Regions from separate parts of the Bacillus sp. DU-106 genome, predicted to be linked through region 3. Evidence: predicted binding sites of a transcription regulator. Region 3 holds the regulator's gene; each other region holds the start of a gene.
The links. Region 3 encodes Rex, which represses fermentation and respiration genes when NADH is low (regulators of the CRP and FNR family bind a similar motif). Its sites were predicted from a motif close to TTGTGAAATATTTCACAA; they were not measured.

Region 1: a site for Rex is predicted at 2,206-2,223, ahead of nirB (NADPH-nitrite reductase large subunit). Genes of this name have one in related genera too.
Region 2: a site for Rex is predicted at 2,428-2,445, ahead of arcA (arginine deiminase). Genes of this name have one in related genera too.

Annotation. Positions count from the first base shown of each region.
Region 1 covers NZ_CP026607.1:1,995,153-2,000,652, forward strand. Annotated here, with positions in the region: gene nirB (NADPH-nitrite reductase large subunit) at 1-2,130, opposite strand, end outside; gene ric (iron-sulfur cluster repair di-iron protein) at 2,339-3,046, opposite strand; gene C3Y97_RS10355 (excalibur calcium-binding domain-containing protein) at 3,250-4,143, opposite strand; gene exsG (exosporium protein ExsG) at 4,352-4,504, shown strand; gene C3Y97_RS10365 (hypothetical protein) at 4,723-4,932, shown strand; gene C3Y97_RS10370 (arylamine N-acetyltransferase family protein) at 5,029-5,500, opposite strand, start outside.
Region 2 covers NZ_CP026607.1:394,275-399,774, forward strand. Annotated here, with positions in the region: gene C3Y97_RS02140 (amino acid ABC transporter ATP-binding protein) at 1-170, opposite strand, end outside; partial or broken gene C3Y97_RS28395 (HAMP domain-containing protein) at 546-731, shown strand; partial or broken gene C3Y97_RS28400 (methyl-accepting chemotaxis protein) at 1,101-1,673, shown strand; gene argR (arginine repressor) at 1,820-2,269, shown strand; gene arcA (arginine deiminase) at 2,538-3,770, shown strand; gene argF (ornithine carbamoyltransferase) at 3,801-4,799, shown strand; gene arcD (arginine-ornithine antiporter) at 4,899-5,500, shown strand, end outside.
Region 3 covers NZ_CP026607.1:251,967-257,466, forward strand. Annotated here, with positions in the region: gene tsaD (tRNA (adenosine(37)-N6)-threonylcarbamoyltransferase complex transferase subunit TsaD) at 1-792, shown strand, start outside; gene C3Y97_RS01500 (ABC-F family ATP-binding cassette domain-containing protein) at 1,273-3,198, opposite strand; gene C3Y97_RS01505 (redox-sensing transcriptional repressor Rex) at 3,386-4,015, shown strand; gene C3Y97_RS01510 (YdiK family protein) at 4,045-4,236, opposite strand; gene C3Y97_RS01515 (CPBP family intramembrane glutamic endopeptidase) at 4,233-4,982, opposite strand; gene groES (co-chaperone GroES) at 5,372-5,500, shown strand, end outside.

The DNA.
Region 1 (5,500 bases), 1.7 Mb from region 3:
ATCAGCTTCACGTACTTCTGTACCACCATTTCCGCCAATATAAAGTTGGTATCCATTTTCGACACAAACAACGCCAAAATCTTTCGTCAGTACTTCCGCACAGTTACGCGGACAGCCCGTTACACCCATCTTCATTTTATGAGGTGTATCTACCATTTCTAATGATTGTTCAAGGAGCATACCAAGTCCTAATGAATCTTTCGTACCGAAACGGCAGAAGCGAGAACCAACACATGATTTTACATTACGAAGCGATTTTGAATATGCATACCCCGAAGTCATATGTAAGTCAGCCCATACGTTAGGTAAATCTTGTTTCTTGACACCGTATAAGCCAATTCGGCTTGCACCGGTAATTTTCACAAGTGGAACATCATACTTCTTCGCAACTTCAGCAATTTTCATTAAATCATCAGCTGTTGTAACGCCTCCGTACATACGTGGAATAACAGAGAATGTACCATCGTGCTGGATGTTACCATTCATTCTTTCATTAACGAAACGGGACGATTTATCATCTTCATATTCTTCTGGAATCGCCATACGTAAATAGTAGTTTAAAGCAGGGCGGCATTTCGAACAGCCGTCTTCATGTGCAAAACCAAGAACATTTCGTACTTCTTTTGGAGATTTTAAGCCTTTCTCGTGAATGGCTGCTACGACTTCATCACGGGATAAAGGTGTACATCCACACATACCGGCAGATTGCGCTGAGGCATCAAAAGCATCTCCAAGTGTATGAGATAAAACTTGTTCCACAAGTGGACGACATTTACCACAAGAACCTGCGGCTTTCGTACAGCCTTTAACTTCTTCAAAAGTCGTTAACTCTTGTTCTAAAATGGCGTGAACGATTGAACCTTTCGTAACACCATTACATCCACAAATCGTGTCATCCGCACTCATTGTAGCAACGTCAAATTCACTTTCTTCACCAGCTTTGTGAAGAAGGGAAGCTGGTGTATATTCTTGTATATCTTCTTCCTTCTTTAACATGCTAAAGAGACGTGTACCGTCAGCTGTGTCACCATATAAAACGATACCGACGACTTTATTATCACGAATTAATACTTTTTTATAGGAACGTTTACATTCATCAAAGATTGATATTGCTTTCGTTTGATCATCTTCATAAATTTGACCAGCAGAGAATAAATCACAACCTGCAACTTTTAATTGCGTACCGACGATACTGCCCGAATATCCATCAGTTTGTAAATTTGTTATATGTTTTGCTAGTATCGCACCTTGTTCATAAAGAGGAGCAACAAGTCCATATGCGATACCGTCATGCTCTGCACATTCTCCAACTGCATAAATGGACTCATCATTTGTTAGCATATAGTCATTGACTACAATACCGCGATTTACAATTAAACCGGCATCTTTTGCTATTTGCGTATTTGGGCGTATTCCGACAGCCATTACGATTAAATCACAATCTACAACTTCACCATCTTCAAATTGAATGCCCTCAACATGGTCTGTACCAAGAATTTTTACAGTTTTCTTTTCCATTAGAAATTTCATGCCTTGCGCTTCTAAATCTTCGCGCAGAAGAGAAGCTGCTTTCGTATCTAGTTGTTGCTCCATTAAGTTTGGCATTAAATGAACAACATGTACGTCCATCCCTAAGTCAATAAGACCTCTTGCGGCTTCTAAACCAAGTAACCCACCACCAATGACAACAGCCTTTTTCTTTTCATTAGCGGTATCAATCATAAATTGTGTATCTTCAATTGTTCGAAATCCTGTTACACCAGGGAGAGTGGAACCTTCTACAGGCAAAATAAAAGCACTAGAACCTGTTGCGATAATGAGTTTGTCATATGTAAGAGTACGATTCTTTTCTGTAATAATAATTTTTTCTTCTCGGTTAATACTTTGAACTTTTTCATTTGTATACAAAGTTATTTCGTTTTCTTCATACCAACTGTATTCATTCATAATGATATCTTGCATATTTGTTTTGCCTTGTAAAACATGAGAGAGCATAATACGGTTGTAGTTTGGATGAGGTTCATCTCCAAAAATAGTAATCTCATATGAATCACTATCATGTTTTAATATTTCTTCCATACAGCGTATGCCAGCCATACCATTTCCGATCATAACTAAACGTTTTTTCATTTTCGTTTCCCCTTTTTCTGTGAAATGTTGAACAAAGGATTATGTTTTTATTATAGAAAATCAAAAAAGGAAGAGATGTGATGTTTATCACATTTTTATAATGATTCACAAATTGTTAAAATTCGGATTTATTCGAGAGGGATGTGTATAGTCTTTACCAAATGAAAGAGCAGGACATAAGTATGTATACTCATGTCCTGCTCTTTATTTATGCTCTCGTAATGGCACGTGGAAATAAAATATTATTTTCTAAATGAATGTGCTCAAATAAATCAGACTCTAGCGCTTCAAGACGTTGGTAAACAAGTCGATAAGTACCGCAAGCTCCTTCTGGAGGAGTAAAGTCATTTGTAACTTTACGAAGTTCTTTAATAATGTTGCCTGCGTGGTTATGTTCATTTTCCAACTCATCTACTATTTTACGTAATTTCACATAGTTTTCGTCAATTGGATTTTGTTCAAATTCTAAAATTAATGGGAAATCTTCTGTTTCTTCTTTAATTAAATGCTGTTCTAATTCCATCTTTAATTCGTGAAATAGCTTATGAATTTGAGCTAAGTGAGGCTGACTTGCTCCGTGGACGCGTAATACTTTCGTCACATACGGACTTAACTGTGGTAATTCTTCATTTAAATAGCGATGATGCTTATTTATAACATAATCAATCAATTCACGATAAGAAGCATTTTTCCAATCAATTTCAGATTCATTTAATCGTTTCGTATTATGATAAAGCGTATTTAATTCTGTAAGTACTTCTGTTGCTGATAAATTTCTTTCATGAATTGCATCAATAAGTGGTTTATTACCACCACAACAAAAGTCTATTCTATATGATTTAAAAAGATTACTAGCTTTTGGAAATTGTGTAACAATCTCACCGACAATAGAAGTTTCAGTAAATGTATGTTCCATATGAATGCCTCCATAAAGTTTGAATGTAATATCTAAATTAAGAATAGCAATAAATGAAAAACAATGTGGTGATTGAAATCACTTATAATGTGTCAATTTTAAGGATAATCAAATGAGTTTTATAAAAGGAAGAGGGAGAGGGAATTCGTCATAATAGTTTCTGATAATAAAAAAGAAGCTTACTAGAAGCTTCTTTTTTACTACTATTTTTCACATGCAACTCCATCGCCATCACGATCAAGATGTGAGTCATAACCTGGTTGTCCTTTATATAGAGGAGCTTTCCCGGCAGCTCTAACTGCGGCACAATTTTTGTAATATGCACTACTAGTATTTCCTGAAGCAGGTTGTGTTTGAGCTTGCTGTGCTTTTTGCTCTTCTTGTTGCTTACGAGCTTGTTCATCAGCCTGACGTTTTTGCTCTTCTTGTTGCTTACGAGCTTGCTCATCAGCTAGGCGTTTTTGCTCTTCTTGTTGCTTACGAGCTTGCTCATCAGCTAGGCGTTTTTGCTCTTCTTGTTGTTTACGAGCTTGTTCATCGGCTAGACGTTTTTGCTCTTCTTGTTGTTTACGGGCTTGTTCATCAGCCTGACGTTTTTCATCCTCTTGCTTACGAGCTTGTTCATCGGCTAGACGCTTCTCATCTTCTTGCTTTTGAGTTTTTTCGTCCGCCTCTTTTTTCTTTTCGCTATCTTTCTGTTCTTCATTGTTAGAAGCAACTTTTGTACTAGTTGCTGTCGTTTTTTCAGAAGAAGGATCTGAAATACCTGATAGCGCAACAAAAATGACAAATAATACGGCTGTAATAATAAATTGTTTTTTCGCTACACCTGTTTTCTTAATAACAGATAAGATTGCTAGAACAAGGAAGAATATAAATAGAATGAAACTTAAAGTAGAAAAAAACTCGACGACGGGGTGTTCCGATTTTGTTGTACCGGCCGTTATTAATATAATAGAAATCATAAAAAGAATAACGGTAGGACGTCCATATTGTTTTGCTTTTCCATTTTTCTTAAAGAATGAAATAATACATAAGATTAAAAGAATAAAAGCAATAAAAAATAAAGCTGCACCAATATTACTTAAAATCGTCATTTTCATACCTCCATTTGTAAGATTCTTCTTATTGATTATATAGGAACTTATTGGATATTACACGTTTTATATAAATTTAGAAAGTTAATATTTTTACTAGACTTATAAACATTTATTTTATATATAGGGAAAAATAGATATATATCCTATTACGTTTTGAAAGAGATTTCATAAATTATAGTATATCGATTGAAAGGAGGAGATTTGAATGGAATTTCAATTGTTGGTAACTTGTATATTACAAGAAGGTAATGCTTACTTTTTAGTAACGAAGGTAGACGATGTTATTACGTTAAAAGTACCGATTACTGCGGGAGTAGCAGGTTTATTTTTAGCTTTAGGTGTACCAAGATGTTCTTAATTTAAATCTCTATAGTAGAAGGGGAAGGGACATGCCTTCCTTTTCTACTATTACATAATATAATTATGTAAACTTAAATATCATATTTGTGATAGCACGTTTGAAATGGACATGCATATACTATAATGTTTCATTGGATGTTAGCGGTGAAAGGTAGTTTTAATAAGTACATCCAGTGATGTTTTTAAGTTATGAAAATAAAAGAGGTGCTATTATATATGAAAAGAAAAACATTTGATATTCCAGTTACATTGCGAAGAGAGTGGTTTTTACTAGAGTTAGCTTATTTAACGAAAAAATATGGAATTGAAATTGCAACTAGCAAAATGGATGCTGCACCGTTTTTAAGAGATCAAGTTACAGAATCAAAGATAGGGAAAGGGTTACAATACGATAAATATGATGATGAATATATAATTGAAAATTAAAGGGTAACAACAAAATTAAATTAATTTATAACAAAATATAAAATAAAGCAGATTCTAAATATAGGATCTGCTTTATTATGAAGTACTTGTAGTCAACTAACCTCTTTCTAGTGTTTTTCCTACATATTTCTCTTGCGTTATTCCAAAAGATTCAAGAAGAATGCGAGCATAATCTTTAGATTCTATTGGTCGTTTATTTTTAGTGCCTTTAAAGGTTTCTGTATAATTTTTATTTGTTAATGATATGTGACCATAAGTAGTTAATTTACAAGTGATAGCCCCTTTATTAAAAGGAGATTCTTTATGCTCTACAATCACTTTTTGAATGTTATTCACTTTTTTCTCATCTATTGGATCTACAGTGAAAGCATAGCCTATTTTCCATTCATTTGAAGGTTCAGATTGTAAGAAACTTGTAGATTCTCCGTTAGCTCCTTTTCTCATTTCTAAAATATGAGTACCTTTTCGAGTATTTCGCTTACGAATTCGATATTCTCCTGTTTGAGAGGAGATGACTTCTCCGTTAAAAGGGACTGGATGTAAAGGGAGATGAGATGCAAAACCTGCA
Region 2 (5,500 bases), 140 kb from region 3:
TCGCCTTCATCGTACATTTCTAAAAAGTTAAGACAGCGAAGTAATGTACTTTTACCAGAACCACTGGCACCAATTAAAACAACAACTTCTTTTTCTTTTACTTCTAAATCAATTCCTTTTAACACATCAAGTGAACCGAATGATTTTACTAGATTTCGAACTTGAATCATACAAAACCCCCAGTTAAAAATATATTTTACAAATGTTGCCCTGTATTTCTGTTATTAGTCATAAATTGTCAGAATCCTTTATTTTTTTCGTGCAATTTGATATTCAAAGAAATAATGATTTTTAAAATCTCTATATCCTTCTATAATGAAAATATGGATAATAATATATAGGTAGTATTTATATTGCTTATAAAAAGGGGGAAAGGGAAGATGGAAAAAGAAAGAAAAACATTTTCTTTTGGATTACGTACACAACTTATGCTATTCACTACAGTTTTAGCTTTCATTACATATTCAACAAGTATATTTTTTATTTACGTGATATACGATTATTTTCAAAGTTATGTAAGTCAAACTGTATATAATATTATCGTTATGTTATTAGGGGTAGTATGGTCTGGAATTTTAGCATATGGAGCAGCCGTATTTTTAATTAAACCGCTTCGCAAGTTAGAGGAAGCGGCAAGAAAAGCAGCTGAGGGTGATATTCGTGAAGATGTTCCATTACCGAAGACAGATGATGAAATTAAATCTTTAAGTGTTGCATTTAATATGATGTTAGGAAACTTAAGGGGCATGGTAAAAAATATTGATACAACATTTTCGTATACAAATAATCAAGTACAGCAGATTAGAAAACAAACAGGCGAAGCAACGAGACAAGCGCAAGGTGTATCTGAGACACTTGCAGAGATTTCTTCAGGCGCTGAGCAATCAGCGGCATCAATTCAAGCAATTGTTTCTGCTGTTGATACAACGACTTCTATTGCAAGTGAAGTAGAAGAAAAAGCGAAGCAGTCTGATACATTGTCTTCAGAAATGGTTGAAGCTTTAGGGCATAGTACTCGTGTCTTTACGTCTTTAATTCAAGGTATTCAAACATTGGCAAAAGAAAATGAAGATTCAATGCAAAATGTACAGAAGTTAGAAGAACGAATGAAACAAGTAGAACATATTGTGTCTGTTGTGAGTGCGATTGCTAGCCAAACGAATTTATTAGCACTAAATGCTTCTATTGAGGCAGCTCGTGCAGGAGAGCATGGAAGAGGCTTTGCGGTTGTTGCGGAAGAAGTACGTAAACTTGCTGATGAAAGTGATCATTCTGCAAGAAACATATCGCAGTTATTACGGAATATGCAAGATGAAGTACAACAAGTTGCAATGAAAATGACAGAACAAGTGAAAATAGCTAAAGAAGAGGCGAAACGTGGGGAAGCTACGGAATTAATTTTAAAAGAAATGTCATCAAGTGTTATGGAAGTAGCCGATGCAACTCAGCAAATTAGTAGTTATATGAATGAACAAGTGAGCCACATTCATCAAACAGGAGCACAAACAAAAGCTGTAGCAGCAATTGCTGAAGAAACGTCAGCTGGTTCGCAAGAAGTAGCACGTGTGACGCTACAACAATCTAAAAATATGATAGTAATCGATCAATTATTAAAGGATTTAGAGAAGCAAGCAACTGATTTGAAACAAACAATTGAACGATTTTCAATGTAAAAGGAAGAACAGAATATTGTTCTTCTCTTTTTTATTTAGCTTGATTTAATATTTACAGTTAAACTATGAACGTTTCCGCAACATTCTTTTCTGTCCCTTTCGGATGAAAATTATAGCGAGCTATAATATTAAAAGGGGTGTCTTTTATGAAAAAAGAAAAAAGACAACGGTTAATTAAACAATTTGTAAAGGAGTATGAAATAGATAAGCAAGAAAGATTAGTAGAATTGTTAGCAAAAAAAGATGTATTAGTAACACAAGCTACGGTTTCTCGCGATATTCGTGAGTTAAACTTAACGAAGGTACCTTCTCAAGAAGGATTAATGATATATAAAGTTTTCTCAGAAGAGCATTTACAAACTGATATAAAGTTAAAGAAAAAATTACGAGAAGTTGTTGTAAAAATTGATTGTGTAGATCAATTAATGGTTATTAAAACATTACCTGGTAATGCACATGTTATTGGTGTTTTATTTGATGAATTAGATTGGAAAGAAAAAATAGGATGTATATGTGGAAATGATACATGCCTTATAATTTCACAGTCGAAATCAGATAGGGAGATTATAGAAGAAAGATTAAATTTAATTATTTAGATGCAAAAATCCTGTTTTTAATAAAATTAAAAACAGGATTTTTGCTTAAATACGGAAGTTAAATATTCAATATATATGCGTAATATATGTATTTTTTATTGAGAAAGCAAGATAGTTTGTTATAAAAATACATATTCGTATGATTTTAAAAAAATAACTTGTTTAATATTTCACAATGATAATGTGGATGCTTTCACAAAGATGAAAATACAGAGCATTTATTATGTACTTGTAAGACATCAAACATATTTAAAAGGAGGTACAACAAATGAAACATCCGATACATGTTACTTCAGAAATTGGGGAATTACAAACGGTTTTATTAAAACGACCGGGTAAAGAAGTGGAAAACTTGACGCCAGATTATTTGCAGCAATTATTATTTGACGATATTCCATACTTACCAATTATTCAAAAAGAGCATGATTATTTTGCACAAACGTTACGCAATCGGGGTGTTGAAGTTCTTTATTTAGAAAAACTAGCCGCTGAGGCGTTAGTAGATAAAAAACTTCGAGAAGAATTTGTTGATCGTATTTTAAAAGAAGGACAGGCCGACGTAAATGTTGCACATCAAACTTTAAAAGAATATTTACTTTCCTTTTCAAATGAAGAATTAATTCAAAAAATTATGGGCGGTGTACGGAAAAACGAAATTGAAACAAGTAAGAAGACACATTTATATGAATTAATGGAAGATCACTATCCGTTTTACTTAGATCCAATGCCTAATTTATATTTTACTCGTGATCCAGCAGCTAGCGTGGGCGATGGCTTAACGATAAATAAGATGAGAGAACCAGCGCGTAGACGTGAATCATTATTCATGGAGTACATCATTAAATATCATCCAAGATTTGCAAAACATAATGTACCAATCTGGTTAGATCGTGATTATAAATTTCCGATTGAAGGTGGCGACGAGCTAATTTTAAATGAAGAAACAATTGCGATTGGAGTATCTGCTCGTACTTCAGCTAAAGCAATTGAACGTTTAGCTAAAAATCTCTTTAGCCGACAAAATAAAATTAAGAAAGTGTTAGCAATAGAAATTCCAAAATGTCGAGCATTTATGCATTTAGATACAGTATTTACAATGGTTGATTATGACAAGTTTACAATTCACCCAGCCATTCAAGGGCCAAAAGGGAATATGAATATTTATATTTTAGAAAAAGGATCAGATGAGGAAACTCTTAAAATTACACATCGTACTTCTTTAATGGAAGCATTAAAAGAGGTATTAGGCTTAAGTGAATTAGTTCTTATTCCATGTGGAGGAGGAGATGTAATTGCTTCTGCTCGTGAACAATGGAATGATGGCTCGAACACATTAGCAATTGCGCCAGGTGTAGTTGTTACATATGATCGCAACTATGTATCTAATACGTTATTACGTGAACACGGTATAGAAGTGATTGAGGTGCTAAGTTCGGAATTATCTCGTGGTCGTGGGGGTCCACGTTGCATGAGTATGCCAATTGTTCGTAAAGATATTTAGTATAAATAACGGAGAAAGTAGGGATGAATTATGTTAATGACTAGACCAAATTTAAAAGGAAGAAGCTTTCTAGCAGAAAAAGATTTTACACAAGAAGAATTGTTATATTTTCTAGATTTGGCAGCAGAATTAAAAGAGAAAAAGAAAAATGGTATCCCGCATCATTATTTAGAAGGTAAAAATGTAGCGCTCTTATTTGAAAAAACTTCTACTCGTACGCGTTGTGCATTTACAGTAGCATGTACAGATTTAGGGGCAAATCCTGAATATTTAGGGAAAGGTGATATTCAACTTGGGAAAAAAGAATCTGTAGAGGATACAGCAAAAGTGTTAGGGCGTATGTTTGACGGAATTGAGTTTCGTGGATTTAATCATGAAACTGTAGAATCTTTAGCACAAAATTCTGGTGTGCCAGTTTGGAATGGATTAACAGATATGTGGCATCCAACACAAACACTAGCAGATTTATTAACAATTAGAGAACATATAGGGAAATTGAAAAATGTGAAGCTCGTTTACGTTGGCGATGGGCGAAATAATGTTGCTAATAGCTTACTAGTTGGTGGAGCAATCGTTGGAATGGATGTACGTATTTGTACACCGGAATCTTTATGGCCTGCACAAGAAGTAATTGATTTAGCAAAAAAATATAATGAACAAGTAATGATAACAAGTAATGTGGAAGAAGCTGTTGCGAATGCAGATGTAATTTATACAGATGTATGGGTGTCTATGGGGGAAGAAGAAAAATTTGCTGAACGTGTCGAGTTATTGAAACCTTATCAAGTAAATATGAAAATGATTAAAGCAACAGGGAATGAAAACGTGATTTTCTTACATTGTTTACCTGCATTTCATGATGTTGAAACGATGTATGGCGAAGAAGTTTATGAGAAATATGGGTTGAAAGAAATGGAGGTAACTGACGAAGTATTCCGCAGTAAACATTCAAAAGTATTTGATCAAGCTGAAAATAGAATGCATACAATTAAAGCGGTTATGGCAGCTACTTTAGGAAACATGGAGTAAAGAAGAAAGGGAGTCTTCCTTTCTTCTTTCTCCTCCTTTAGACACTATCATTCACTATTGCTTTTGTATTGTTATTGCAATTAAAGAGAGGTGAGTGGAATGGGTGAAGATAAGAAATTAGGGTTGTTTACACTAACGGCTCTTGTAGTTGGGTCTATGATTGGCGGTGGAGCCTTTAATTTAGCGAGTGATATGGCAAAAGGTGCTGGTGCTGGAGCCATTATTATTGGCTGGGTTATAACAGGAATTGGGATGATCGCACTCGGATTATCTTTTCAAAATCTAACTGTAAAACGGCCAGATTTAGATGGTGGTATTTTTAGCTATGCAAAAGCAGGGTTTGGTAATTTTATGGGGTTTAATAGTGCATGGGGATACTGGCTATCTGCTTGGCTTGGGAATGTAGCTTACGGTACATTATTGTTTTCTTCATTAGGATATTTCTTCCCGATCTTTGAAGGCGGTCAAAATGTAGAATCCATTATTGGTGCAAGCGTATTATTATGGTGTGTTCACATGTTAATTTTACGTGGAGTTCAATCAGCAGCCCTTGTGAATTTAGTAACTACAATCGCAAAATTAGTACCTGTATTTGTATTTATTGTCATAGGAATCTTTGCGTTTCATATTGATACGTTCTTAGATGGATTTTGGGGGCAAACTGGTTCTTTTTCATGGGGAGCAGTTGGCAGCCAAGTTAA
Region 3 (5,500 bases):
GATATTGATGCAATTGCTGTAACAGAAGGTCCTGGTTTAGTAGGAGCACTTCTAATTGGAGTAAATGCAGCGAAGGCAGTAGCGTTTGCACATGATATTCCGTTAGTCGGTGTTCATCATATTGCTGGTCATATTTATGCGAACCGTTTAGTAAAAGAAGTTCAATTCCCGTTATTATCACTTGTTGTATCTGGTGGGCATACAGAACTTGTTTATATGAAAGAACATGGTTCATTCGAAGTAATTGGTGAAACACGAGACGATGCAGCTGGAGAAGCATATGATAAAGTAGCTCGTACGTTATCTATGCCATATCCAGGTGGTCCTCATATTGATCGCCTTGCACATGAAGGAGAACCGACAATTGATTTGCCTCGTGCATGGCTAGAACCGGATTCGTATGATTTTAGCTTTAGTGGATTGAAATCAGCAGTTATCAACACTGTGCATAACGCAAAACAGCGCGGTATAGAAATTGCACCAGAAGATTTAGCGGCAAGTTTCCAAGAAAGTGTAATAGATGTACTTGTAACGAAAGCAGCTCGTGCAGCAGAAGCTTACAATGTAAAGCAATTACTTCTTGCTGGTGGAGTAGCTGCTAATAAAGGACTTCGTGCGCGATTAGAAGAGGAATTTGCACAAAAAGAAAACATTGAATTAATTATTCCGCCGCTATCTTTATGCACAGATAATGCAGCGATGATTGCAGCGGCAGGGACAATTGCTTATGAACAAGGTAAGCGTGCAACATTAGCCTTAAATGCAAATCCAGGATTAGATATTGAAGCATAGTTATACACATAATTAACCACAGGTTGTGGATAAAACCCATATTATCTGTTGATAATGTGGGTTTTATTGTGTATATAAAATGTTGATAACTTTTTTGTTGACTGTGGATAATGTGGAAAAGTTATTTTGATGTTTATTTTATAAAGGTGGATATGTGTATAAACTTGTGGATAAATAGGTTGATGTCAGACCTTTGAATTTGTTCTTTTTCGGGAAATAAAAAGCAAGAAGATATCCCCGAAAAACATTTTGAAACATCTCCCCATTATAGAAGATGCTAATCTTGTCAATCTTTGTCGTTAAAACGATATTTCGTGTCGAATTGTTAATATATATAGGGTTACAATAGATATATTTAAAAAATCGTTAGTATATTCTAAGTTACGATAGATATATTCAAAAAATTGTTTAAGTACTAAAAAAAGATGTCACATAGTCAAAAATCCTGACTTATGAGACATCTTCCTTATTTAAATATGCTTATACATGCAGCTCTTCCCATTCTGCCATACAAGTTTCAAGTTGTTCTTGTAGCGTTTGCTTTTTAGTTGTAATTTCACTAGCTTTTTCATAATCTGCATATATTTCTGGTAAGCAAAGTTGATCTTCTAACGTAGCAATTTCTTCTTCTAATTCCACTATACTTTGTTCTAGCTCTTCAATTTTTCTAGTGCGTTGACGCTCTAGTTTTTTACGCTCTTTTTCTTCTAAATAATTTAATTTCTCTTGTGCAACCACCTTTTGAACAGGAACGTCACTTTCTTGCTGTTCAAGTTCTGCACGTTCAATCATTTCATTTTTCTTTTCAACGTAGTAATCGTAATCCCCTAAATATTCCTGTGCACCTTCTGTTGATAACTCAACCACAGTCGTTGTTACACGGTTAATAAAGTAGCGGTCATGTGAGACGAATAGAAGAGTCCCTGGGTAATCAATTAAAGCATTCTCCAAAATCTCTTTACTATTTAAATCAAGGTGGTTCGTAGGCTCATCTAGAATTAACAAATTTGACTTTTGCATCATAAGTTTTGCAAGAGCTAATCGAGCTTTTTGTCCACCACTAAGGGAAGATACTGGTTTCAGTACATCATCTCCTGTGAATAAAAAATTCCCAAGTATAGTACGGATTTCTTTTTCCGGTTGCAGTGGATATTCATCCCATAGTTCATTTAAAACCCGTTTAGAAGATGTTAAGTTTGCTTGTTCTTGATCATAATAACCAACAGATACATTTGATCCGAAAGAAACATCACCATTTAATAGTGGTAACTTATTCACAATGGATTTTAACAATGTGGATTTCCCAATTCCGTTTGGACCAACTAAAGCAACACTATCTCCGCGAGTTAAGCGCATAGTTACATGTTCAATTATAGGGTTTCCATCATAGCCGATGGTTGCATCATTTACTTGTAAAACATCATTTCCACTTTGTTTTTCAATATCGAAGTGGAATGATGCTGACTTAGAATCCCCTAATGGTCTCGTTAATAATTCCATTCTGTCTAGTTGTTTACGGCGACTTTGAGCACGTTTCGTTGTAGAAGCGCGAGCTATATTCTTTTGAACGAAGTCCTCAAGTTTTGCGATTTCATCTTGTTGTTTTTCGTAACGTTTCATTTCTTGCTCATATAATGCTGATTTTAAGTCTAAATATTTACTGTAGTTACCAACAAATCGTCTGCTTTCTTTATTCGAAATTTCATATACTTGTGTAACGAGTTTGTCTAAGAAATAACGGTCATGTGAGACGATTAATATTGCGCCAGGATAACCTTGCAAATATTGCTCAAGCCATGTTAATGTTTCGATGTCTAAATGGTTTGTAGGCTCGTCCAAAATAAGTAAGTCTGGTTTTGTTAATAATAATTTCCCGAGAGCTAATCTTGTTTTTTGCCCGCCGCTTAAAGTAGAGATCGTCGTCTGGTGCGTTTCAACTGGGAAGCCAAGGCCGCTTAAAATGGAGCGAATATCCGCTTCATATTGATATCCACCTTGATCTTTATAATTGAGTTGTAGTTGGTCATAATCAGCTAACAATCTTTCATATGTAGCTTCGTTTGAAAAGTTTTCTTCTTTTCCCATTTCTTGCTCAAGCCTTCGAAGTTTTGTCTCCATTTGCTGTAAGTGGGTAAAGACGGTTAGCATTTCATCCCAAATTGTTAAAGACGTTTCTAGTCCAGTATTTTGAGCTAAATATCCGATTGAGACATCTTTCGGTTTTATAATTTCGCCACCATCATGAGATAATTCACCAGCGATAATTTTTAATAATGTAGATTTTCCTGCTCCATTCCTTCCAACTAATGCGATACGATCTTTTGTTTGTACTTCCAATTTTATGTTTGCAAGAATCGTTTCTGCACCGTATAATTTCGAAAGCGCGTTTACTTGTAATAAAATCAATGTTTTCACCTCAAATAATTTCTTAACTTTGCCATGTTTATATTTCTCAATCATACTAAAAATAGTGTATAGTTTAAAATAAAGAGAGAATACTTCTTCTCTTTATTATACAAGGAATTTAATGAGTGCTAAACTTCTGTATTTGATTAAAGTATATGAATAAAGATAGGAAGAGAGGAGAGGTCATATGGATCAGCAAAAGATTCCACAAGCCACTGCTAAAAGATTGCCTCTATACTATCGATTTATCCAAAACTTATCTCTTTCTGGTAAGCAGCGTGTTTCATCGGCCGAATTGAGTGAGGCAGTAAAAGTAGATTCTGCAACAATACGAAGAGATTTTTCGTATTTTGGAGCGTTAGGGAAAAAGGGATATGGATATAACGTAAATTATTTATTATCATTTTTCCGCGAAACACTTGATCAAGATGATATAACACGTGTAGCACTTATTGGAGTAGGTAATTTAGGGACCGCTTTCTTACATTATAATTTCACGAAAAACAATAATACAAAAATTGAAATGGCATTTGATGTTAGTGAAGAGAAAGTTGGAACAGAAATCGGGGGCATTCCTGTATATCATTTAGATGAATTAGAAGAGAGATTATCAAATGATATACAAGTGGCAATATTAACAGTACCGGCTACAGTAGCACAAGCTGTAGCAGATAGATTAGCTGAAACAAGCGTGCACGGTATTTTGAATTTCACACCAGCGCGATTAAACGTATCAGAGAATATTAGAATTCATCATATTGACTTAGCTGTAGAGTTACAAACATTAGTTTACTTTTTGAAAAACTATCCACAATAAAACGCAGAGGAAGCGACCTCTGCGTTTTATTATTGTTTCTTCTTTGTGAATTTAACTAATATAAGGCGAAGTGCCAAATTAAAATCAATTGTTGCCATAACTGCAAATAGTATTGTCCACATATTCCAGATTGTATCTGTCACGTTCGTAATGGCGAAGCGTGTAAAGATACATCCAAGAAGGAAGTATAGTGCAGCCATGAACAATGGTGAGTTTCTCATACAAAAAATCCTCCGATAAAGCCTTGCATTTTTTCAGCTTCTTTAATCATTTCTTGAATTTGTTCATTGCTCATAAAAATTTGCCCAATAGCGACTAATGTATTCATCGCAACATGAGCTGCAATCGGAACGATAATACGTTTCGTCTTCACATATAAGAAGGCAAATACGAGCCCCATAGCAGTGTATACCAATAAGTGAGTAAAATCAAAATGAATTGTTGCGAATACAAGCGAACTAATGATAGCTGCGATAAAGAAGTTAAACTTCTTATAAAGCGTGCCGAATAGAATTTTTCTAAATACGATTTCTTCTAAGATAGGTCCAATTATAGATACAACAATAAGGAACCAAGGTATCGTTCTTGCGATGTCCATCAGTCTGTCTGTATTCTCAGATCCACGTGGAACCCCAAATACATACATTTCAATCATACCTGCAATGGATTGTGAGATGATTGCTAAGAAGAACCCGATAAAAATCCATCCAATAGTAGCTGGAACAGAAGAGCGCATTGGATCTAAATGCCTGTCACGAATATCTGTTCTAAGTAACCAAAGCACGATACATAATGCAATAAAGAAGCTAATGATTGCCCAGTGTCCCGTTATGATTTGTCCTTTTTCTTCAATGGTAAATCCTCTATTATCATAGAGTCCTGTTTTTAGGAGAAGTGGTAATCCAACAACGCCAGATAACTGCATTAAAATGTATGTAACGATAATCCACCAGTATTGTTTCTTCAAATGGTTTAACCATCCTTTCTAACTATAGTGTATGAGATAAGTTAGGATAACATGTAAATATGCTACCTACGATATAAACCTCTTGAATTATGTTTTTTTCGTAAATCCTTATTTGAAATTATAATAGAAGACAGGAGAAAGTTGTATGTGTAGCGAAAACAACTTAGGGTGTCCTTTCATATTGTAACATACGAGCAGTGGAAACAACGATTCATATAGTAAAGGCAGTATTGTATATAGAAAGTTTATATAGTGATTTGCGAAAAAATTATGATTTTTTTACTTGCAAAAGAAATTGAGATTATTTATTATTATAAGTGTGTTAGCACTCGGATGACTTGAGTGCTAATAAAAGAAATTTACATAACAAAATGAGGAGGTTATTGTTCATGCTAAAGCCATTAGGTGATCGCGTTGTAATTGAGCTTGTTCAAGCAGAAGAAAAAACAGCAAGTGGTATCGTATTACCAGATACTGCAAAAGAAAAACCACAAGAGGGTAAAGTTGTTGCAGTAGGT